DNA from 4 places in the Pseudoalteromonas tunicata genome. Region 2 is predicted to be linked to each of the others. Evidence: predicted binding sites of a transcription regulator. Region 2 holds the regulator's gene; each other region holds the start of a gene.
The links. The regulator sigma-54, encoded in region 2, starts transcription at its own class of promoters, with help from an activator protein. The targets are predictions, from matches to a motif close to GTTGGCACGNNNNTNGNNT.
Positions count from the first base shown of each region.

Region 1: the regulator sigma-54 is predicted to act here: its motif matches at 3,660-3,678, upstream of glnA (glutamate--ammonia ligase).
Region 3: the regulator sigma-54 is predicted to act here: its motif matches at 2,261-2,279, upstream of PTUN_RS13375 (LPP20 family lipoprotein).
Region 4: the regulator sigma-54 is predicted to act here: its motif matches at 2,972-2,990, upstream of fliE (flagellar hook-basal body complex protein FliE).

Region 1 covers NZ_CP011032.1:334,994-340,878, forward strand. The annotation lists gene glnG (nitrogen regulation protein NR(I)) at 1-309, opposite strand, end outside; gene glnL (nitrogen regulation protein NR(II)) at 335-1,411, opposite strand; gene PTUN_RS01520 (DUF4124 domain-containing protein) at 1,538-2,059, opposite strand; gene glnA (glutamate--ammonia ligase) at 2,191-3,597, opposite strand; gene typA (translational GTPase TypA) at 4,120-5,885, shown strand, end outside.
Region 2 covers NZ_CP011032.1:3,622,629-3,628,513, forward strand. The annotation lists gene kdsC (3-deoxy-manno-octulosonate-8-phosphatase KdsC) at 1-206, shown strand, start outside; gene lptC (LPS export ABC transporter periplasmic protein LptC) at 203-757, shown strand; gene lptA (lipopolysaccharide transport periplasmic protein LptA) at 747-1,247, shown strand; gene lptB (LPS export ABC transporter ATP-binding protein) at 1,244-1,969, shown strand; gene PTUN_RS16430 (RNA polymerase factor sigma-54) at 2,031-3,518, shown strand; gene hpf (ribosome hibernation promoting factor) at 3,544-3,831, shown strand; gene ptsN (PTS IIA-like nitrogen regulatory protein PtsN) at 3,834-4,283, shown strand; gene rapZ (RNase adapter RapZ) at 4,303-5,148, shown strand; gene PTUN_RS16450 (HPr family phosphocarrier protein) at 5,150-5,422, shown strand; gene mgtE (magnesium transporter) at 5,549-5,885, shown strand, end outside.
Region 3 covers NZ_CP011032.1:2,932,159-2,938,043, forward strand. The annotation lists gene flgA (flagellar basal body P-ring formation chaperone FlgA) at 94-801, shown strand; gene flgM (flagellar biosynthesis anti-sigma factor FlgM) at 969-1,289, shown strand; gene flgN (flagellar export chaperone FlgN) at 1,282-1,722, shown strand; gene PTUN_RS13375 (LPP20 family lipoprotein) at 1,770-2,225, opposite strand; gene PTUN_RS13380 (flagella assembly protein FlgT) at 2,350-3,528, shown strand; gene PTUN_RS13385 (glutathione peroxidase) at 3,716-4,447, shown strand; tRNA gene PTUN_RS13390 (tRNA-Arg) at 4,539-4,613, opposite strand; gene PTUN_RS13395 (hypothetical protein) at 4,883-5,431, shown strand; gene PTUN_RS13400 (FlgO family outer membrane protein) at 5,521-5,885, shown strand, end outside.
Region 4 covers NZ_CP011032.1:2,886,623-2,892,507, reverse strand. The annotation lists gene PTUN_RS13170 (sigma-54 dependent transcriptional regulator) at 1-200, shown strand, start outside; gene PTUN_RS13165 (sensor histidine kinase) at 380-1,489, shown strand; gene PTUN_RS13160 (sigma-54-dependent transcriptional regulator) at 1,486-2,838, shown strand; gene fliE (flagellar hook-basal body complex protein FliE) at 3,027-3,350, shown strand; gene fliF (flagellar basal-body MS-ring/collar protein FliF) at 3,369-5,093, shown strand; gene fliG (flagellar motor switch protein FliG) at 5,086-5,885, shown strand, end outside.

The sequences.
Region 1 (5,885 bases), 690 kb from region 2:
CGGTTTAGCGAGATATTCAAACGCGCCTTTTTGAAATGCTTGCACCGCTGAATCTAAATCAGAATGCGCCGTCATGATGATAACGGGAAGTTCAGGATGCTCTTTGCAAATTCCTTCTAATAACGTCATCCCATCCATGCCGGGCATCCGTACATCGGAAATGAGTACCATGGGTTGGTTATATTCTAACGCGCTAAGTACGGATTCTGCCGAGGCAAAACTTTCGGTTTGAAAACCTGCGCGACTGAGAGCTTTTTCTAAAACAAAGCGTATCGATGCATCATCGTCAACCAGCCAAACTGTTTTCATGTCTTACTCCAAAACGATGCGAGCGCTATTTGGTGCTCGCAAATGGCAAATAAATATTAAATTCGGTGTGACCCGGCCAGCTTTCACACTCAATATACCCATCATGTTGGTCAATTAAGGTTTGCGCTATGGCAAGTCCAAGCCCTGAACCGCCCTCTTTATTAGTGACCATAGGATAAAACAGCGTATCACGCAGGGCTTTATCAATGCCTGGGCCATTATCCGACACTTTAATCAACAAGGCGTTTTTCATTGCTTTGTTATGAACTCGCATATGATGGCGAATACGCGTTTGCAAGGTGATTTGTCCGCCATCAACTAAAGCTTGCTGCGCATTACGTACAATATTGAGTACGACTTGTTGAATTTTTCCCTGATCGATAAAAATGTCGGGAATACTCGGGTCGTAATCTTTTAGCAACGTTATATTGCTTTGATTACTTAATGTGGTGAGTTTAACCACTGACTCCAAGGTTTGGTGAATATTGCACCACGCTTTTTTAGGCAATTGATTCGGGCCAAGCAAACGGTCAACAAGTTCAGTTAACCTATCGGCTTGTTCAATAATCAAAGTTGCGCATTCATCACGTTCTTGTTGATCGACTTCGTATTGCAATAATTGCGCCGCTCCGCGAATGCCCCCTAGAGGATTTTTTATTTCGTGAGCTAAGCCACGAATTAGCGTGCGAGCAGCCATGTATTGATGCATTTGATGAGAGGCTTTATCGTGTTTTATTTCATCATCGAGTGCGCGGCATTCTAATAGAATGAAAGGCTGATTTTCGAGCATGAGACGGCGAGAATTTAAGGTGATTTTTGCATGGCGAGAATCGAGGAAAACCGCGTCAGCTCTATGTTGATGGCAATCGCTACCTTCTATTAATGTATGGCTGATAATGCGTTTTACATCTATGGTATGGTAATTAAAAAGGGATTCAAACTGCTGATCAATGAAGCGCTTAGGCCCTAAAGCAAAGAGTTCACTGGCGCTATCATTAGCATAAACAACCTGTAAATCTTGGTTAAGTAAAATAACTGCGGTAGCTAAGTTTTCACTTAAAATTTGTAATGCTTGTTTAGTGAGTGTTTTATTGTTGCGCATCGTTGCACCATTTTAGTGCGTCACTTGGCTCTGGTACTAGTCATAGCCTAACGAGAGTGACGTTGAGTTTAAGATGTTACGCTATTTTTAAGGCAAAATAAGTGTGAATACGTAGTCAATTGATGACTAAAGACCTTTGCGGTGCAGATAAATGATAATTGATTTGCTCTTGCTGATTTCTTTGCCATCTTTGTCAATGAGGCGCATTTGTAAGGTGTGCTCACCACGGTCAACATCTCTGAGCGCAAAAATAGAAGAGGATTGTGGCTCTTTAGTTGCAATGCCATCTAAGAAAAGTTGAATCTTTAGACCATTTTCAAAACGAGGCGAGACTCGTCCACTGACGTAAACTGACCCTGAGTTTTCACGGATCGTTGCTTGATGTTGCGGTTCAGTAATTTCAATCTCAAATTTTGCAGTGTCAGGTGTTGTTGTGCTGGTTTCTTCATATAAAATACTGGTATCAACCGCTTGCATGTCAATACTGCTGACATTGAGGTTGAGTTCTTCAGCATTTTTTTGTGGGGTATCAGAAAACACTAATACACCTTTAGCATCGCGCCAAACATAAATTTTTTTCTGTGAGGCGACGGCTGAAAGCGAAAATAAACATAAGCATACTGCAAGCAGTATAAAGCGTGTCCCCACGATAAAATCCTTGTTTAGAGTTTATATTTATTATTTTATAACCATTAACTGTATATTAACTAATTCTTTTTGGCTATAAAAAAAGCCTGCAAAGCAGGCTTTTGGAACACACATTGAAACAAATCTTTAACTTAACAGCTGTAGTACATTTCAAATTCAACTGGATGAGTTGAAGTATTTAATTTTTGTACTTCTTTTGTTTTTAAGTCGATATAGGCATCGATTAAATCATCAGTGAAAACGCCACCTTGAGTTAAGAATTCACGGTCAGCACTTAGGCAATCTAAAGCTTCTTGTAATGAACCTGCAACTTGTGGGATTTCTGCTGCTTCTTCAGCTGGTAAATCGTATAAATCTTTATCCATTGCATCGCCTGGGTGGATCTTGTTTTTGATACCGTCAAGACCAGCCATTAACATTGCAGAGAATGCTAAATATGGATTTGCCGCTGGATCTGGGAAGCGAACTTCGATACGACGACCTTTAGCTGATGGTACAACAGGGATACGGATAGACGCCGAACGGTTACGTGCAGAGTATGCAAGCATTACTGGCGCTTCGAAATGAGGCACTAAACGTTTGTATGAGTTAGTTGCTGGATTTGCGAATGCATTGATTGCTTTAGCATGCTTAATGATACCGCCGATGTAGTAAATAGCTTCTTCAGAAAGACCAGCATATTTATCACCAGCAAATAAGTTAACGCCATCTTTTGCTAATGATTGGTGACAGTGCATCCCTGAACCGTTGTCGCCAACGATAGGTTTTGGCATGAAAGTCGCTGTTTTGCCGTATAAATGAGCCATGTTGTGGATAACATATTTCATTTCTTGGATTTCGTCGGCTTTTGTTACCATGGTATTGAAGCGAGTTGCGATCTCATTTTGTCCTGCTGTTGCAACTTCATGGTGATGTGCTTCAACTACGTGACCCATTTCTTCTAATACTAAACAAGTAGCTGAACGCCAATCTTGGAAATCATCAACTGGAGCAACTGGGAAATAACCCCCTTTTACGCCTGGACGGTGACCTGTATTGCCGCCTTCATATTCTTTATCTGAGTTCCAAGCTGCTTGCTTAGAATCAATTTTGAACATTGAGCCAGACATGTCTGTTTTGTATTTAACATCATCAAATACGAAGAACTCTGGCTCTGGGCCAAATAATACTGTGTCGGCGATGCCTGTTGAACGCATATATTCTTCAGCGCGTTTTGCAACAGAACGTGGGTCGCGTGTATAACCGATTAACGTACCTGGTTCTACTACGTCACAACGAACAATTAAAGTTACTTCTTCAGTGAACGGATCTAATTTTACAGAGCTTGCATCAGGCATTAATACCATGTCTGATTCATTGATGCCTTTCCAGCCAGCAATTGATGAACCATCAAACATTTTACCGTCTTCAAAGAAATCTTCGTCAACTTGGTGGTGTGGAATTGAAACGTGTTGTTCTTTACCTTTAGTATCGGTAAAACGTAAATCAATAAATTTAACATCGTTATCTTTAATAAACTGTAAAACTGATTGAGACATGTGTCCTCCAAGCTGTGTGTTGTGTTGTAAGTATTATTTGCAATTGCAATTTTCTTTACTATAAGCTTAATGCGTGCCACTATTTTAACTTATTGATATTAATGGTTTTAAGCTTGTTATTCTCTGAGTGAATTAGTGTTTTTGCACCATAAAGATCTCTTCCTGCACAGATTTGGTGCAAAAAAACAGCCTCAATATTATAGTCTAAAAAATATTCTTTACTTGAATCTCGCATTTGTTAATGACGTTTTTGCGCTAATCAAAAAATAGTTTTAAATTAGTTTATTAGACTAACTAAATGTTATTCATCACTAATTGTGTAATAAAAAGTCATTACAATGTGTTTTTTTGTCGAAAAACTAAAAATATATATTGGATAAACTTTCATCCCTGCCATTATTAAGGGATAATATGCGACCATTTTTTTAAACGCTATGCTGATTTTTCGCAACTATAATTATTTGCGAGATTGGGGGCGTAGATCTACTAGGATCAGCCGGATTAATTCTACTGAGTAAGTATATGAGCATCGAAAAGATAAGAAATATCGCGATTATCGCGCACGTTGACCACGGTAAAACAACCTTGGTTGATAAACTGCTAGGGCAGTCAGGCACATTAGCAACACGTGGCGGTAACGAAGAGCGTGTAATGGACTCTAATGATATTGAGAAAGAGCGTGGTATTACCATTCTTGCAAAAAATACTGCAATTTCTTGGAATGGTTACCATATCAATATCGTAGATACTCCAGGACACGCCGATTTCGGTGGTGAAGTTGAGCGTGTACTTTCGATGGCTGACTCAGTATTACTATTAGTTGATGCACAAGAAGGCCCAATGCCACAAACTCGTTTTGTGACGCAAAAAGCATTCGCGCAAGGTCTAAAGCCAATCGTTGTTATCAACAAAATCGACAAGCCAGGTGCACGTCCTGATTGGGTTATGGATCAAATCTTTGATTTATTCGATAACTTAGGCGCAACTGATGATCAGTTAGATTTTAAAGTAATTTATGCATCAGCTATCAATGGCTGGGCAACATTAGATTTAGATGTACCATCAGATAACATGGAACCTATGTTCCAAATGATCGTTGATGAAGTTGCTCCTCCGGCGGCAGATCCGGAAGGTGCTTTCCAAATGCAAATTTCGCAACTTGATTACAACTCATATGTAGGTGTAATTGGTGTTGGTCGTATCAAACGTGGTTCTGTTGCACCGAATCAGCAAGTTACGATTATTAGTGCTGATGGTACTAAACGTAATGGCAAAATTGGTTCAGTTCAAAGCTATTTAGGCCTTGAGCGTATTGAGACTGACCGTGGTTATGCTGGTAACATCGTAACTGTAACTGGTATTGGTGAACTTAAGATTTCTGATACAGTTTGTTGTCCAAACAATGTTGAGCCATTACCGCCACTAAGTGTTGATGAGCCAACAGTAACAATGACATTCTCGGTAAATAACTCACCTTTCTGTGGTAAAGAAGGTAAGTTTGTTACTTCACGTAATATCCTTGAGCGTTTACAAAAAGAATTAGTTCACAACGTTGCGTTACGTGTTGAAGAAACTGACAGCCCAGATAGCTTCCGTGTATCTGGCCGCGGTGAATTACACTTAGGTATCTTAATTGAAAACATGCGTCGTGAAGGTTATGAGTTAGCGGTTTCTCGTCCACAAGTAATCTTACGTACTGTTGATGGTCAATTACAAGAACCGTTTGAAGTAGTGACTATCGACTGTCAAGAAGAGCACCAAGGTTCTATCATGGAGCAATTGGGTCTTCGTAAAGGTGAATTACGTGATATGTCTCCAGATGGTAAAGGCCGTATGCGTATGGACTTCATCATCCCAAGTCGTGGTTTAATTGGTTTCCAAACAGACTTCATGACGTTAACGTCTGGTTCTGGTTTGTTATACCATACATTCGATCATTACGGTCCACACAAAGGTGGTGAGATCGGTGTTCGTAAAAACGGTGTAATGATTGCAAATGCAACAGGTAAAGCGTTAACAAATGCATTATTCAACCTACAAGAGCGTGGCCGTTTATTTATCGGTCATGGTGTTGAAGTGTATGAAGGTATGGTTATTGGTATTCACAGCCGTGATAACGATTTAACTGTAAATGCACTTAAAGGTAAGCAGTTAACAAACGTTCGTGCATCAGGTACTGATGAAGCGCAAACGTTATCACCACACTTAAACTATTCACTTGAGCAAGCGCTTGAGTTCATCGCTGATGATGAGTTAGTTGAAGTAACACCGTTAAACATTCGTATTCG
Region 2 (5,885 bases):
CTTATATTGGCGATGATAGCCCAGACCTTCCAGTTATGGAAAAAGTTGGCTTTGCCGTGGCAGTGAATGATGCTCACCCCATTATTAAGCATATATCTCACTACACCACTATGATGCGTGGCGGATATGGTGCGGTAAGAGAACTGACCGACTTACTGATGTTAAGCCAAGGTCACCCTTTAACTAGCCAAGGTATCAGTGCATGAATTTAGCGCGCCTCAGCCTTAGTATTTTTTTCCTAGCGTTAATGAGTTGGCTCTGGTATCCCTACTTTATTCAGCCGCAGCAGCAAATCACGCAAAAAAAATCAGATGTTGCAGAACCTGACTACATTGCAACAGAGCTAAAACAAACCGTGTTTAATAGCGATGGTAAAATTAGCCACAAGGTATCAGCAACTAAAATGGAGCAATACCAAGACTTAGGTTTTACCCATTTTACTGCACCAGTTTTTACGCTTTATTCTAAAAATGGAATTTGGGAAATAAGTGCAGCTGAGGCAACTTTGTATGAAAGTAAAAAACTCATATTAGAAGTGAATGTTGAAGCTGTTAATTTAGATAAAACTGCCATGCTACAAAATATTAAAGCTGACTATATTGAAGTGGATATTACACATTCCACCATGCAATCAGAACGACCAGTTGAAATTACAGGGCCAAATATCTTAATCACAGGTAAAGGGCTTATTGCGAACTTTGAGTCCGAAGTTATTGAACTCATCAACCATACACAGACTATTTATTATGACCAATAAACCTATTCTTATTTTAGCATTATTAAGCATGAGCTTTTTTAGCTCGGCCAATAATGAAAAATCCCAAGTATTAATTGATGCCGATAAACAACAAGCTGAATTAAAAAGAAACGTGGTTATTTTTGAGAAAAATGTTGAAGTGACCCATGGAAAACGCATTATAAAAGCTGATTTTTTAGAAGCCTATCGCCGCGCAGAATTAGGTGAAAATAAAGAGTTATTAATCGCCAGAGGCCACCCTGCAAGATATTCAGAAACCTTGCCAGATGGTAATGTAATCACCGCAAGTGCCGACGAAATAAGTTATGACGTTGCCAGCGCAATATTGACCATTTCAGGCAATGCTTCCATTACCCAAAGCGGCCAAAAAATCAGTGCCGAAAATATAATTTATGATATTAACCAGCAACTTATTAGCGCTGAAAAGGCTGAAAACTCAAACCAACGAGTGCGTACAATTTTAACCGCTCCTGAAAAGGATAAAAAATGACAACATTAACCGCCACTCAACTTGCCAAAAGTTATAATGGCCGCCAAGTTGTTAAAAATGTTGGCATTGAAGTAAAGGCAGGCAGTATTGTTGGTTTACTTGGCCCTAACGGAGCAGGAAAAACCACCACTTTTTACATGATAGTAGGCTTAGTGCCAAGTGATAAAGGCCTGATCACCATTGATGATCTAGACATCACATTACTTCCCATGCATAGTCGCGCACGCTTAGGGATTGGTTATCTACCACAAGAGTCCTCAATTTTTAGAAAGTTGACTGTTTATCAAAATATCATGGCTATTTTAGAGACCCGTAAAGGCCTCAATAAGACACAACGTGAAGAGCAACTCGATAATCTACTTGAAGAATTTAATATTTGTCATATCAGAGACAGCCAAGGTATGGCGCTTTCAGGTGGAGAGAGGCGCCGGGTCGAAATTGCTCGCGCTTTAGCCGCCGAACCAAAATTTATTCTGCTTGATGAGCCTTTTGCTGGTGTTGATCCAATATCAGTGATAGATATAAAGAAAATTATTCGCCACCTAAAAAAACGTGGTATTGGTGTCTTGATTACAGATCATAACGTACGAGAAACCCTAGATGTTTGTGAAAAAGCTTACATTGTTTCTCATGGCGAATTAATCGCAACTGGAACACCAAAAGAAGTACTCGAAAATCAAAAAGTACGCGATGTTTACCTAGGTGAACAATTCAAGCTATAGTTAGTTTACTTCGTAACTAAGTGCCATCTATTTTAATAACTAAAAGGATTGTTAGGCGTCAATGAGGCAATCATTACAACTTCGTCTTGGGCAACAACTTACAATGACCCCACAATTGCAGCAAGCTATTCGCTTACTGCAATTGAGCACTTTAGATCTTCAACAAGAAATTCAAGAAGCACTTGATAGCAACCCTTTACTCGAGCTTGAAGAAACCGAATATAACAACGAAACCGAAAATAACGAAAACCAAGAGTTTCAAAACGATAATTATGATTCGGACTTTGAGCCAACGGCAGATGCTGAAATAGAAAGTTCAGATGCACTCAATAAAGATTCACTCACTGACGAATTACCTATGGATGTTGGCTGGGATGAATATATTAGTGCCGGTCCTTCAACCTCATCAGGCCCCGCTCCTGACAACGATACCATTTATCAAGGTAGCACCAGCGAAACATTACATGACTATTTAATGTGGCAACTGCGTTTAACTCGTTTTAGCCCAACCGATGAAGCAATTGCCATTGCCATCGTAGAAGCCATTAACGATGATGGCTACTTAACCCTTTCAACCGAAGATATTTGTGACAGCATTGGTGAAGGCAGTGATGGGTTAGCGGTTGAGCTAGATGAAGTGGAGGCGGTATTAAAACGCATTCAAGTATTTGATCCTATTGGAATAGCTGCAAGAAACTTCCCAGAATGTTTACTTATTCAACTTAATCAATTTGCAAAAGATACCCCTTGGCTGGCACAAACCAAGGAAATTGTTCAGCAACATATTGAACTTTTAGCGGCACGTGATTATCGAACTCTTATGAAAAAAACTAAGCTCAAAGAAGAAGAGCTTAAAGAAATCATGACACTCATTCATACGCTTAACCCAAAACCAGCTGATAGCATTAATACCGAACAGCCTGAATATGTTATTCCAGATGTTTCGGTGAAAAAAATTAAAGGTCGTTGGGTGGTTGAACTAAACTCAGATAGCATGCCTAAAATCAGAGTGAATGATCAATACGCGGCAATGAGCCGTTCAGTAAAATCGAGTGAAGACAGTCAATTTATTCGCTCTCATTTACAAGAAGCAAAATGGTTTATTAAAAGTCTTGAAAGCCGCAACGATACCTTGCTCAAAGTAGCAAATTGTATCGTACAACAGCAGCAAGCTTTTTTTGAACATGGCGACGAAGCCATGAAACCAATGGTTTTAAATGATGTTGCTGAAATGGTAGAAATGCACGAATCAACAATTTCTCGTGTTACAACTCAAAAGTTTATGCATACCCCTCGCGGTATTTATGAACTTAAGTTCTTTTTCTCAAGCCATGTCAGCACTGAAAATGGAGGTGAGTGTTCATCAACAGCAATTCGAGCACTGATCAAAAAGCTGGTAGCTGCAGAAAACCAAACTAAACCTTTGAGTGATAGCAAAATTGCAGATATATTGGCAGAACAAGGAATTAACGTGGCTAGACGAACTATCGCAAAATACCGCGAATCGCTATCCATTCCCCCGTCCAATCAGAGAAAAAGTTTAATCTGAGGCGTTTAATAGAAGGAAAATGCTTATGCAACTTAATTTAACTGGTCGTCACGTAGAAATTACAGAACCTTTAAGAGACTATGTCACTAACAAGTTCGCTAAGCTCGAGAGGCACTTTGATCATATCAATAACGTGCATGTTATTTTAGATATTGAAAAACTAGTTCAAAAAGCAGAAGCAACATTACATGTTACGGGAGGCGAATTGTTTGCCACTTCAGAACATGAAGATATGTACGCCGCCATTGATGCCCTAATTGATAAATTAGATCGTCAAGTTATTAAACATAAAGAGAAAAATTCACGTCATTAACCATGAAATTAAATTCTTTTATTTCTAAGGACTGCACCAAAGCTGCAGTCCTTTTTCATAGCAAAAAACGCATTCTTGAACACATTAGTGAACTTGCCCATCAAAAGCTTCCTGATTTATCAGAACAAGAAATTTTAACCGCCTTACTGAACCGTGAAAAACTCGGTAGCACAGGAATTGGCAGGGGTATTGCAATCCCTCATGGCCGCTTAGCAGGGTTAAGTGAAAGCTTAGCCATATTATTGGTCAATCAAGAAGCCATCGACTTTGATGCCATTGATAATAAACCGGTTGATATTTTTGTTGCACTGCTCGTACCTGATGCAGAATCACATAACCATCTAAAGACGCTTGCTGCAATAGCTGATAAACTGAATGACAAACAATTTTGTAAGCAATTACGCACCGCGCAATCCGACGAGGAACTGTTTTTGATTATTGACGCAGCGTAACCACAGAAGGAGAAGTACAGTGCAACTTATTATTATTAGTGGCCGTTCAGGATCAGGGAAGTCGGTTGCATTACGAGTATTAGAAGACTTGGGTTATTACGCTGTTGATAACATTCCAGTCAATTTACTTCCTTCGTTAGTTCGCAGTGTTTCAGATAGTTACGACAAAATAGCGGTCAGTATTGATGTCAGAAATCTTCCTAAAATTCAGCAAGAATTTAACGAGATTTTGGAATATTTACCTGAATTTGCCAAGCCTACATTATTTTATTTAGATAGTGACGACAATACGTTAATTCGTCGCTTTTCAGAAACCAGACGCTTGCACCCACTCTCAATAAATTCCCAGCCTCTTGATGCTGCCATAAAAGAAGAAAAAATATTACTTGATGTGCTGGTTTCAAGGGCTGATATCATTATCGATACCAGTGATCTAAGTGTACATCAGTTAGCCGAAGCAATCAGAGCGCGAGTGCTGGGTAAAAAAGACAATCAACTGATTATTACATTTGAATCGTTTGGTTTTAAACACGGAATTCCAAAAAATGCTGACTATGTGTTTGACGCACGATTTTTACCTAACCCCCATTGGGAACCACTGCTAAAACCACTCACAGGTCTTGATCAACCAGTAAAAGACTTTTTAGCCAGTCACAGCATAGTGCATAAATTCACTTGGCAAATTCAAACGTTTTTACAAACTTGGCTACCGCATTTAGAACGCAATAACCGTAATTATTTAACCATAGCGATTGGCTGCACCGGAGGTCAACATCGCTCAGTGTATCTGGCTCAAACACTGGCCGATAACTTCAGCCGAAGCCACAAAAATGTCAAAGTTCACCATCGCGAACAAGAGAAATAATATGCGCTGTCAAAATACTTTTTTAATTCAAAATAAACTCGGCTTACATGCACGCGCAGCTACAGTGTTAGCGCAACTAGCAGCGAGCTTTGATGCCAGCATTACATTAGAACAAGATCAAAAATCAGCAGAAGCCGACAGCGTGCTTGGCTTACTATTATTAGAAAGCAGCCAAGGTAAAGAAGTTAAGGTCACCTGTGAAGGCCCTGATGCTGAACAAGCACTGGTGGCAATTGGCAATCTGATTGCTGATAAATTTAACGAACAAGACTAACTGACTAAACAAACAGATTACGCTATACTAACTGAGCTAAAATCAAAGACTTGCTAAAAAGTCAGATAAAAATAAACATCAAGCGAATACAAATACGATCCCACTCATCAACTAGAAAGAGCCGCTATGCCTGAAGCGATAGAATTAGACAACACTCAACTTCGACTGCACGAGATTACTCGCGCATTAAATAGCGGGATGTTTGTTCATGTTCGTCGCATGCTGGCACATATGGCTCCTTGTGATATTGCATTATTACTTGAGTCATCACCACATAAAGGCCGCTCAGTCCTATGGCAGCTCGTTGACTCTGACTTACAAGGTGAGGTACTCGAAGAACTCTCTGAAGATGTTCGAAATGGCATTATTGCTCGCATGGATCCTGCGCTCATTGCGGCTGCAACTGAGGATATGGATGATGATGACTTAGCAGAAATGCTCAGAAGTCTACCTGAAACCATAT
Region 3 (5,885 bases), 690 kb from region 2:
TTTGCTTAATGTTAGTTATAGTACAGCAAGCGCCTGAAAATTGACGCAAAATATTTATACCCTGTTTTCAACCTAAAGCATAGTCGAAACCATATGAGTTTGTTTAAAAATAACTGTTCGAAAATAGTTTTAATTGCATTAACGTTACTATTGTCTACAAAAGCAACAAATGCAAAAACTTATAGCAGCACTGAGTTGCAAAACCTTGCCATCGAGTTTATCTCAAGTCAGCAAGAACCACTGACGAATGGCGAGCGTAATTTTAGTGCCTCAAAACTGGACGATCGCATTGATGAACGCCACTGTGAGTCTGAACTTGAAATCAGTAGTGCAAATGCCAATTACAGTAATCGGCAGACCACAGTACAAATTAAGTGTTTAGATGAAATAAAGTGGTTGCAGTATGTTCAAGTGCGAACCACCGAGCTTGCCGAAATAGTGATTACCCAAAATCCCATTGCAAAAGGCCAGTTAATTACTGCGCAAGATATTGTTACAGAAATGCGCCCAACTCATTTAGTTCGCAATCAAAATATTGATGATATCAAGATGCTCATAGGCAGCAGAGCAACTCGCTCAATCAGAGCCGGAAACCCAATAAACTTGAATCAAATTTGTATGATTTGCAAAGGTGACAAAGTCACTATTTACGCAAAACAACCTAATTTAGTGATAAAAACTAATGGTGAAGCGCTCGAGAATGGTTTGTTAGGCGAAAACATTAGTGTGCAAAATAGTAAATCTGGCAAAAAAATTCAGGCGCAAGTAATGAATACTAATGACGTGATAGTGAACCTATAGCATTGAAATAAAATAACTTTACGTGTTATTTTTAGCTTTAATTATTATTCCTATTAACCACAAGATCCACTATGATGTAAAAGTGCTTAATAAACTAAATTTATGCTAAAGTATTCCAGCACGTGGCCGATACTAAAGTACTAGCTTTAATAGGTTTGGGAAAGATCATGGTAAATCAAGTAAATAGCAGAAATTCGCATAATGTCACTTATGCTGACAACAAACAGCAAACTGTCAGTAGTGATAAAAGTAATGCGGCATCATTACCACAAAGCCCAACAGCGGCTAAAACTCCGGCAGATTCAGTCGTGATCACAGCTCAGGCTCAGCAAATTAAAAACTTGCAAGTAAAAGCTGAAAGCACGCCTGGTTTTGACACTAAAAAAATGCACGAGTTGAAAAAAGCAATTAGTGAAGGCAGCTACCAAATAGATGCTGAGAAACTAGCTAAAAATATCGCAAACTTCGAGTTTAATTTATATGGTTGATAGTTATGCCGATCACAGTGTAGTTACAGCCATTCTTTTGCAACAAAAAGAGAACATGCTCGCGCTTGAGAATGAACTCAATGCTGAAATTGCAGCCATTAGTACACGTGATGCAGATAAACTAACCGAAAGTGCCAATGCAAAATTAATGCTGTTGGAAAAAATTCAGAAGAAAGATAAACAATTGCAATCGTGCTCTTTAGCACAAATGACAATAGAATCTGAAGATATTGCAGCGCTTGTTGAAGAAATAAAAACCTTACTTAGTCATTGCCAACAACAAAATGAAATCAATGCACATGCAGCACACCAAACCAGCATTGCAGTGAATAAAGTGAAAGACATTTTGCTTGGTGCAAATAAGGTACTCACTTATGGCAAAAAAGGTGCTGCAGAAGGCGGCTCATTGCTCGGAAAAGGAATTAAAGCTTAGCTTTTTTTGCACATAAATAAATTATAAAAGCTAAGCAATATATGATGTTAGTAATACGTCACTTTTTTAACACTTCTTGGTTTCACTTCCCCAATATACAAATCGTATACTAGCTTCATATCAAGCTCTAACTCTGTGGCATAAGTATCGCCAACTGCATAAGACTTCACGACCTTTGCACCTCGAACAACCCCATTAACTTGCGCATTTAATGAATCATTACTCGCGACCATCGCGCGCACTGAGGTGCTGGCTGTAATTTTTTGGCCATATACCTGCTCTGCAAGTTCTCGATAGGCCTCTAGTTTTGATGCTTTAATAGCCAAAATAGATTTTTGCTGCTCACTTTTACCTGGCTGCAAACTAATCGGTGCATATCCAACCGCTTTCAAAACAGGGAAAGAGTCAGGTTGTTGATAAGCGTATTCAATATGTTTATCAAATAGTTGCGCACAACCAGATAGACTTATCATCACACTTGTTAAAATAGCAATTCGTTTCATCATGATTCACTTATTGAAAATACTTAGTAAACTTTATGCACAATACATGCCCAAAATAACAAAACAAAATTCATGGTACATAAATTGCTTTTACCCGATAAGTACATAATTTAAGGGCTGTTCAATGAGTAAATATCTTCTCGCACTGCTATTTTTTTCGTGCGCAAGCCTAAATGCGCAGTGGTATGAGTCAACAGGCCAAGCACAAATACGCGATGGCGATACTAAAAGCGCTAAATCACGTGCTACTGAAGATGCCATAAAACAGGCGCTTGTCTATGCTGGTGCATCCGTTTCAAGCATACAAAGCGTTGCTGATGGCGTTATCATGCAAGATCAGCTAAAAGTGCGCTCTCACGGTGAAATAAACAATATTGAAATGATTGATGAAACCTATTCTGCTGATTATGTTTCAGTCACCTTAAGGCTTGATATTTTTGCCCAAGACAAACAATGTTTTGCATCGGAATTTAAAAAATCCGTCGCAATTACTCAAACCCAATTTAATAATAGAGAGCATGCGCTTGAAGGCCAAATTTTTGACATCAACAAAGCCTTTAGCGAACGCTTATACCAAACCATTAAAAATAACGAACAAGCACTCTCACCTAGGGCCTATTTCAAAAAAGCAATACGGGTCAACAATTACTTTACCGAACAACTACAACTCGATCCGCGTATGATTGAGCAGATAGCCGATACCACCAACAGTCAATATGTGTTGTTATCGCAAATCTCTGATACCTCTATGGGCGAACAACAAAACTCCAAACTACTCTTTTGGCAAGATAGACAATTCGAGCGCTTTTTTTCCATCGAATTTATTTTAATGAACGCCCTGACCCATGAGTTAGTTTGGCAACAAGATTATCAAACCAGTGGGGTTTGGCGTTTTGACAAAACCGCCCGTCCAGATGTATTTAGCAATAAATTTTGGCGCTCAGAATTCGGCTCTGCCATTGACCAACTGACTCGCCAAATAAGCTTAGAGCTTCGAGATACACTGAGCTGCTTGCCATTACAAGGACAAATAAGAAACATTACCGACAATACTATAGTTATCAATTTAGGCTCAGAACAAGGGGTCAAAAAAGGTCAAAGCTTCGCCATTGCATATAAATCAAATATTCTCGATACCAACGGACAATCAAGACCTTACATAATCGAAAGCAATAACAAAGTAAGAATTGAACAAGTATTTCAGCACTCAGCAATAGCGAGTAGTATTTCTGATGAATTACTTGCCAATATTCAGCGAAGTGACTTGGTGCTCTTAATTGAATGGCAAGAGCCTGAGTTATAAGCAGATTAACTACTACTTCATTTAAATTTGGGAAACGACTCAAATTACTTAAAGTATTAGATGAAAAAATATGATAACAACAAGATTCAATCTAATAAATCGATTCAAAAAATCAATACAATCAATTATGCAAAAATAAACATTTAGGGCACACTACAATTCATCAACGCATTTGAGAGATTAAACCATGTTACAAGATAAAACAGGCCAACATATTCCAACAGTGACTTTTCCATTTCGTAAAGACGATCAATGGCACGCCATTACGACAGAAGAAATCTTTAAAGGCAAGAATGTAATTGTTTTCTCATTGCCAGGTGCGTTTACACCCACCTGTTCTTCAACCCATTTACCTCGTTACAATGAACTTGCGCCGATTTTTAAAGCAAACGGCATTGATAGTATTATTTGCATGTCGGTCAACGATACCTTTGTTATGAATGCATGGGTCAAAGATCAAGAAGCCGACAACATCGACGTTATTCCTGATGGCGCAGGATTATTCACTGAAGCCATGGGCATGTTGGTTGATAAAAGTGACATTGGTTTTGGCAAACGTAGCTGGCGTTATTCGATGTTAGTAAAAGATGGCGTGATTGATAAAATGTTTATTGAGCCTGATTTACCAGGCGATCCATTTGAAGTATCTGATGCCGATACCATGCTCAATTATATCAACCCAAATCAAGAGCCGTGTAAAGCAATCACATTAATTACCAAACCAACATGTCCTTATTGCCATAAAGCTAAGTTATTGTTAACTGAAAACAATATGCCATTTGAAGAAATTGTTTTAGGAAAAGATGCCTCGCTAACCAGTTTAAAAGCGCTATCTGGGCGCCAAACTGTACCGCAGGTATTTATCGATGGCGTGCACATTGGTGGCTCAGACGATTTAGCCGAATTTTTAGCCCGCTAACAACTCGTTAATTTCATAAAGCTGTATTTGATAAGCAAAACCTTCGGGTTTTGCTTTTTTTATGGTTTTTAAAAAGTAAGCGTCAAAAAACTGGTAGCCCCTACAGGAATCGAACCTGTAATTGCCCCTTAGGAGGGGGCCGTTATATCCATTTAACTAAGAGGCCTTAGTAACCCTGTGTAATTTAACAAATTTTTTAATTAGCGCCTAGTGATAATTTTGCCTTTTAAACACCGCAAAAACCATCTCACTTTTCAATCAAAAAACAGTCAATTTATTGTCATCACGCACGAATAAAATAAAAAATAAAGCATTATAAATCAAAAAGATACGAACAAAAATAAATTCATAATTCACAACACTTCGGAACACCATTTGCAATATCAAGGTATCGAATGAAAAAGATCTTTTAGATCATAATGTTAATGGTGAATTATGAAAGTTTCAGCCTTTACACTAACAACGGCACTCACGGTTATGCCATCCATGATTGCGGCATCAACGTTTACGAGTATTCTCAGAGTCAGAACAGTATCACCTATCTACACTCATCAAATACAAGAACTTAATTTTGACGATGCCCTTTTAAGTGCTCGTGGTCATTGTGAAATAGAAGTTTCACTAAAAAATACCACCACTAAAATGAATAGCATTGATGATATAGATATAAAACCCTCTTTGAATTCAGATATTTGTAAACCTGATGCTGCGTTAACACCTGCTATATTCAAATTACACGGCCTATCACAAGCCAATATTAATATTCAACTCGTACCCACTTACCAAAACAAGTGGAAATTTGAGCCTCGTGGTATCAGCAGTACCAGCCAGCATTCAAATTCACAATCAAATTTAATTACCAAGTTTTCTATCGAAGGTGAAACCACCTTATATGTAGGAGGAGCACTTACAATAAACAGCGACGAGCGACTTAGGCCATCAGTCGATAATTATTCAGAGTACACAGTCAATATTATTTACTAGTACATAATTTTTACTGGTCTAAAATTTGCATATTTTAAAAGAACCCAATCTAGTTTGGGTTTATTTTCTTGGTATTGAGGCGCACAAAAATGAAAAAATCACTGATTGCATTGTCGGTATTGCTAACGGGCTGTAGTAATTTGCTTTCTCAGTTAAAGTTACCAGATTTACCCGAAACAACACGACTGTGTTTAACACCAAAAGGGGTGTATCACAAATGTGGTAGTGATCAAGCACTGAGTAGTTATACTAATAAGCGCCGTAAAATTTATACTGATACAACAAATGAAGGTTCTGGAAATGGTTCCACAAATGGTAGCGAAACATTTAGTGTAAAACACCATGTAAAATTAGAAGAATACATAGAGCAAATGGTAATGGAAATGCAAATGACCATTAGCGCTCATCAAGTTCGATATCCAATTGCAGTTGCCTCGTTTGTCGAACTCGATAC
Region 4 (5,885 bases), 740 kb from region 2:
ATCAAGCTGAACATACCTTTGGTTTATTACCCGATGAAGGTATTGATCTGAAAGATTTTTTAGCTGAACTTGAAATTAGCTTAATTAGCCAAGCGCTTGATAGATATGATTATGTTGTAGCAAGAGCGGCTGAAGTCCTAGGTGTGAGGCGCACCACCTTAGTTGAAAAAATGAAAAAATATAATCTTAATCGTGATTAATTCAGATTATTATGGCAAGCGCAGTTTAATAGCTGCGTATTGCTAAACCCTTCAAAGTCATTAATTTGACGCCATAAAAAATGCAATTAAACACATAACTAACTGAATATAAACATTAAAATTTTTGGCTCGATCTTTGCTTTTACTAACTAGTCTTAGTCAGTTGAGTTAGAGATATTATGGCCTTAGCACATGTTTATCGAAATGATTTTAATCCCAACCAATACAATCCGTGTTTGTTGCAAGAAGCCTACATTGGTGAGCTCAGTGAACTGCGCCAGCAAGCAAGTTGGTTAAGTCATCTAGTTGATACTTTGCCTGCAGGCGTCATAGTACTTGATGGCCGAGGTATGATTGCTAAAGCGAATCAAATAGCCATTAGTATGCTCGGTGAGCCTCTTGAAGGTGAAAAATGGCTTACTGTGATCCAGCGCTCTTTTAATCCAAGACAAGATGATGGCCATGAGGTGTCATTACGTGATGGTCGACGCGTTAAACTTGAGATTTCAGCACTGTCACCAGAGCCTGGCCAACTGATTTTAATGACAGATTTGACAGAAACAAGGCGCCTACAAGAACGGCTTGCTCATATGCAGCGCTTAAGTGCGTTAGGTAAGATGGTGGCGACATTGGCACATCAAGTGCGCACTCCGCTATCTGCGGCCATGCTCTATGCAGCTAACTTAGGCAATAAAGCACTTACAGGTGATGCTAAAACCAGTTTTCATAGCAAATTAATGTCGCGACTAAAAGATTTAGAAACCCAAGTGAATGACATGCTGCTATTTGCCAAAAGTGGCGAACAGCAAGTGGTCGAAAAACTGTCTTTGCAGCAATTATTAAGCGAAGTAAAACTTGGATCGGAAGCGATGATGAATCTCAATCACGCACAATTAATTATTGAGTTACCAGAGCCAGACATTGAAATTACCGGTAACAAAACGGCCCTTGCTGGCGCCATTGGTAATTTAATTCATAACAGTGTGCACATTATTGGCAAAGGCGCACAAGTTGTTTTATCGGCAGCGCGGGATCCTAGCATCGAAAATGGTGTTGTGATTTCTGTCAGTGATAATGGTCCAGGTGTGCCATTAGCCTTACAACAGAAAATTTTTGAACCTTTTTTTACTACTCGAAGCCAAGGCACCGGTCTTGGTCTTGCGGTGGTTAATTCTATAGCAACAAGTCATCAAGGGCGGGTGAGTTTGGTAAATAATCCAAATAAAGGTGCCACGTTTAATATCCATATACCCGTATTCCCAACAGCCGATTTATCGGAGGAATCATGAACGAAAATACGATTTTAGTCGTCGAAGATGATGCTGGTTTACAAGAGGCATTAATCGATACGCTTGAACTGGCAGGCATTCATTGTATTGCTGCCGATTGTGCTGAAAATGCTTTAATGGCCCTTAAAAAACATAAAGTCTCGTTAGTCGTGAGCGATGTACAGATGGGTGGCATGTCGGGCATTGATTTACTTAAAAGCATCAAGCTTAATTATCCAGACCTGCCAGTATTGATGATGACGGCCTATGCCACAATTAACGATGCGGTTGAAGCCATGCGCTTAGGTGCGATTAACTATATGGCTAAACCTTTTGCGCCAGAAGTATTGCTCAATATGGTAAGTCGGTATCTTCCTGAAAAAGAAAAAGAAACCGACGGGCCTGTGGTCGCTGACCCAAGCAGTATCGCGTTATTAGAATTGGCGCAAAAAGTTGCTCGCTCAGATGCCAGTGTGATGGTAATGGGGCCAAGCGGTTCAGGCAAAGAGGTGCTCGCTCGCTTTATTCACGATCATTCAGCTCGGGCTGACGAGGCTTTTGTTGCGATAAACTGCGCGGCAATTCCGGAAAATATGCTCGAATCAACCTTATTTGGTTATGAAAAAGGGGCATTTACTGGCGCTATTCAAGCGTGCCCAGGTAAATTTGAACAAGCGCAAAAAGGCACCATTTTACTTGATGAAATCACCGAGATGGATTTAAGTCTGCAAGCTAAATTACTTCGCGTGCTACAAGAGCGCGAAGTGGAGCGTTTGGGCAGTCGTAAAATTATTGAACTGGATGTTAGAGTACTTGCAACCAGTAATCGCGATTTAAAACAGGCGGTTGCCGATGGAGTATTTCGCGAAGATTTATATTATCGCTTAAATGTATTTCCACTCGAGTGGCTGCCTCTGAAAGATCGTCCAGAAGATATTTTGCCATTAGCAAAACATTTAATTGAACGTCATTGTCAAAAATCAAAAACGCTGGCACCGACCTTAACGCAAGCCGCAGAAGATAAGTTATATCTGCATGAGTGGCCAGGTAATGTGCGTGAGCTTGATAATGTGATCCAACGCGCTTTAATTTTGCAGCATAATGGCATTATTGATGAAGATGCAATTTATCTCGAATGTTTAAGGCCAAAATTAGTCAGTGCCACTGCCACGCCATTGACTGTAGAGAGTAATAACAATGGCAGTTTTAAAGACGAGCTGAAAGATCAAGAAAATAAAATTATTTTAGAAACTCTTGAAGCGTGTCAGGGCAGCCGTAAAGACGTTGCCGACAAACTGGGCATCAGTCCAAGAACACTGCGTTATAAATTAGCTAAAATGCGTGATGCCGGTATTGCAGTGCCAGGCTAAGCGTCATAAAAAAGACACAATGCGAAATTACAAAGAAGCCAGCTTAGCTGGCTTCTTTGTTGTCAATAATCTGTCAGCTGTAATTAAATGCCAAAATCTGAATGTAAGCTTTTGTATTTAAATGGTTAATTAAGTTGGTATGATGTTTGCTTTTGAAGAGTATAGTTGGATATTCTCAAGAGATTAAAATGAACATATCAGGCAATTCACTGTTACAAGAAATGCAATCAATCGCGATGGAAGCGGGTCAAAATGTTTCTAATCGTTTACCTACCGCACCTTCTTCAAGTGCCGATTTTAGTAGCTTACTGCGCAATGCAATTGATACGGTGAGCGAGCTTCAACAAGATGCAAAAACTAAAGTGACCGCAGTTGAAATGGGCGACCGCCGAGTCTCGCTAGCTGAAGCTATGATTGCATCTGAAAAATCATCTGTTGCATTTGAGGCTACGGTACAAGTACGTAATAAACTTGTTGAAGCCTATAAAGATATCATGAATATGCCTGTCTAGGTGTGATGGAGTAAAACTGTGACGCAAGATAATCAATCAACTGATCTCGCACTAGCCAACTCGGGTGGAATGATCTCAAGTGATGGCCCAAGCGATTCAGAACAGGAACAAAAATCAGGCTTTCTTGGTGCGCTAGGTGGGGTTGATGTTTTACGTCAAGTGACGCTCATTATTGCTTTGACCATTTGTGTGGCCATTGCTGTATTCATCATTATTTGGGCACGTCAGCCAGATATGCGCCCGCTTGGTACTATGCCAACTGATGAGCTAATTCAAACTCTCGATTTTTTAGATGCACAAAAAGTGGATTATAAACTCGAAGGTAATACCATTTATGTACCAGAAACAGGCTATCAAAATATTAAGTTGATGATGGCACGTGAAGGATTAGATCAAGCTCCTAATTCTGGTACTGATATCTTAATGCAAGATATGGGATTTGGTGTTAGTCAACGCCTTGAACGTGAACGTTTAAAACATAGCCGTGAACAACAGTTAGCTCGTACTATTGAAGAGCTACAAAATGTTGTTCGTGCAAAAGTATTATTAGCCCTTCCAAAAGAAAACGTATTTGCTCGCCAAGAAAAATCACCATCAGCGACTGTGGTTTTAACCCTTAAACGTGGCCGAATTTTAAATGGTGAAGAAGTTGATTCTATTGTTGATATTATCGCCTCAGCAGTACAAGGACTAGAACCAGCTCGTGTAACTGTGACAGATCAAAATGGTCGCTTACTCAATTCAGGCTCACAAGATTCACTCGCTGCCCGCTCACGTAAAGAATATGAAGTGGAGCGTAAACGCGAACAAGAATATATCGAAAAAATCGATTCAATCATGATCCCCGTTGTTGGGCTTGGTAACTATACTGCCCAAGTTGATTTAGTGATGGATTTTAGCTCGGTCGAAGAAACTCAAAAGCGTTATAACCCAGATTTACCTGCGGTACGCAGTGAAATGACCCGCGAAGAAAACAACATTGGTGGGTTAGCTGTGGGTATTCCAGGTGCATTGTCTAATCAACCACCGGTTAATTCAGCTATTCCAGAAAAAGCAGGCCAAGGCAGTGCATCAAACAGTGCGCCAAGTCGTAATCAAAAAGAAGCGACCCGAAATTATGAGCTCGATACAACTATTTCACACAAGCGTCAACAAACTGGCGTGATCAGACGTATTAGTGTCTCAGTGGCAATTAACTATAACAGCACCGCCGGTGCCGATGGTGCTCAGGCCACTCGCGAGCCGCGTAGTCAGCAAGAATTATCAAATATTCGTCGTTTACTACAAGGTGGTATTGGTTTTGATATGCAACGTGGCGATGCCCTTGAAGTGGTCACCGTTCCCTTTGTTCAACCTTATATTGAAGATGTCGCTGAACTACCAATGTGGGAGCAACCCTGGTTCTTTAAAATTGCTCGTTTAGTGATGGGCGCATTAGTCATTATCGTCTTGATTATCGCTGTTGTAAGACCGATGCTTAAGAAACTTATCTACCCAGATGATACGCTTGAAAGTTATGATGATGATGCAATGAGCTCAGGGGTTGATATTGGTGATAGTACACTGGATATGCTCAATCAAACATTTGATGAATCAGCCGTTGGTTTCTCAGCAGATGGTACTTTACAGTTACCAGACTTACATGGTGATGAAGATTTACTTAAAGCGGTTCGTGCACTGGTAGCAAATGAACCTGAACTATCCTCTCAAGTAGTTAAAGCATGGTTGACTGAAGATGACTGATAAAGAAGCTAAAAAAGGGTTTGATGTTGATAAACTCGATGGCGTAGAAAAAGCCTCCATCTTGTTATTGAGTCTCTCTGAAGAAGATGCTGCGCAAATTCTGAAACATTTAGAACCTAAACAAGTACAAAAAGTGGGTATGGCGATGGCGAGTTTGTCTGATTTAAGTCAAGACAAAATTAGCGCGGTACACCGTTTGTTTATAGAACAAATTCAAAGCTTTAGTACAATTGGTTTTCAATCAGAAGAGTTTATTCGTAAAGCACTTACTGCCGCATTAGGTGAAGAAAAAGCGGCTAACTTGATTGACCAAATTATTATGGGATCGGGTGCTAAAGGTCTTGATTCCTTAAAATGGATGGATTCAAAACAAGTAGCAAACATTATTCGTAATGAGCATCCGCAAATTCAAACCATAGTATTGGCATATTTAGATCCGGAGCAATCAGCGGAAATTATTTCCCAATTCCCTGAAAAAGTGCGTTTAGATTTAACAATGCGAATCGCTAATTTAGAAGAAGTACAACCTGCTGCGCTGCAAGAATTGAATGAGATCATGGAAAAACAATTCGCAGGTCAAGCGGGTGCACAAGCGGCGAAAATGGGCGGCTTAAAAGCTGCTGCAGACATCATGAACTACTTAGAAACTAATATTGAAGGCCAGTTAATGGATTCAATTCGAGAACATGATGAAGAAATGTCGCAGCAAATCCAAGACTTAATGTTTGTATTTGAAAACTTAATGGACGTCGACGACCGCGGAATTCAAGCTATTTTACGTGATGTTCAACA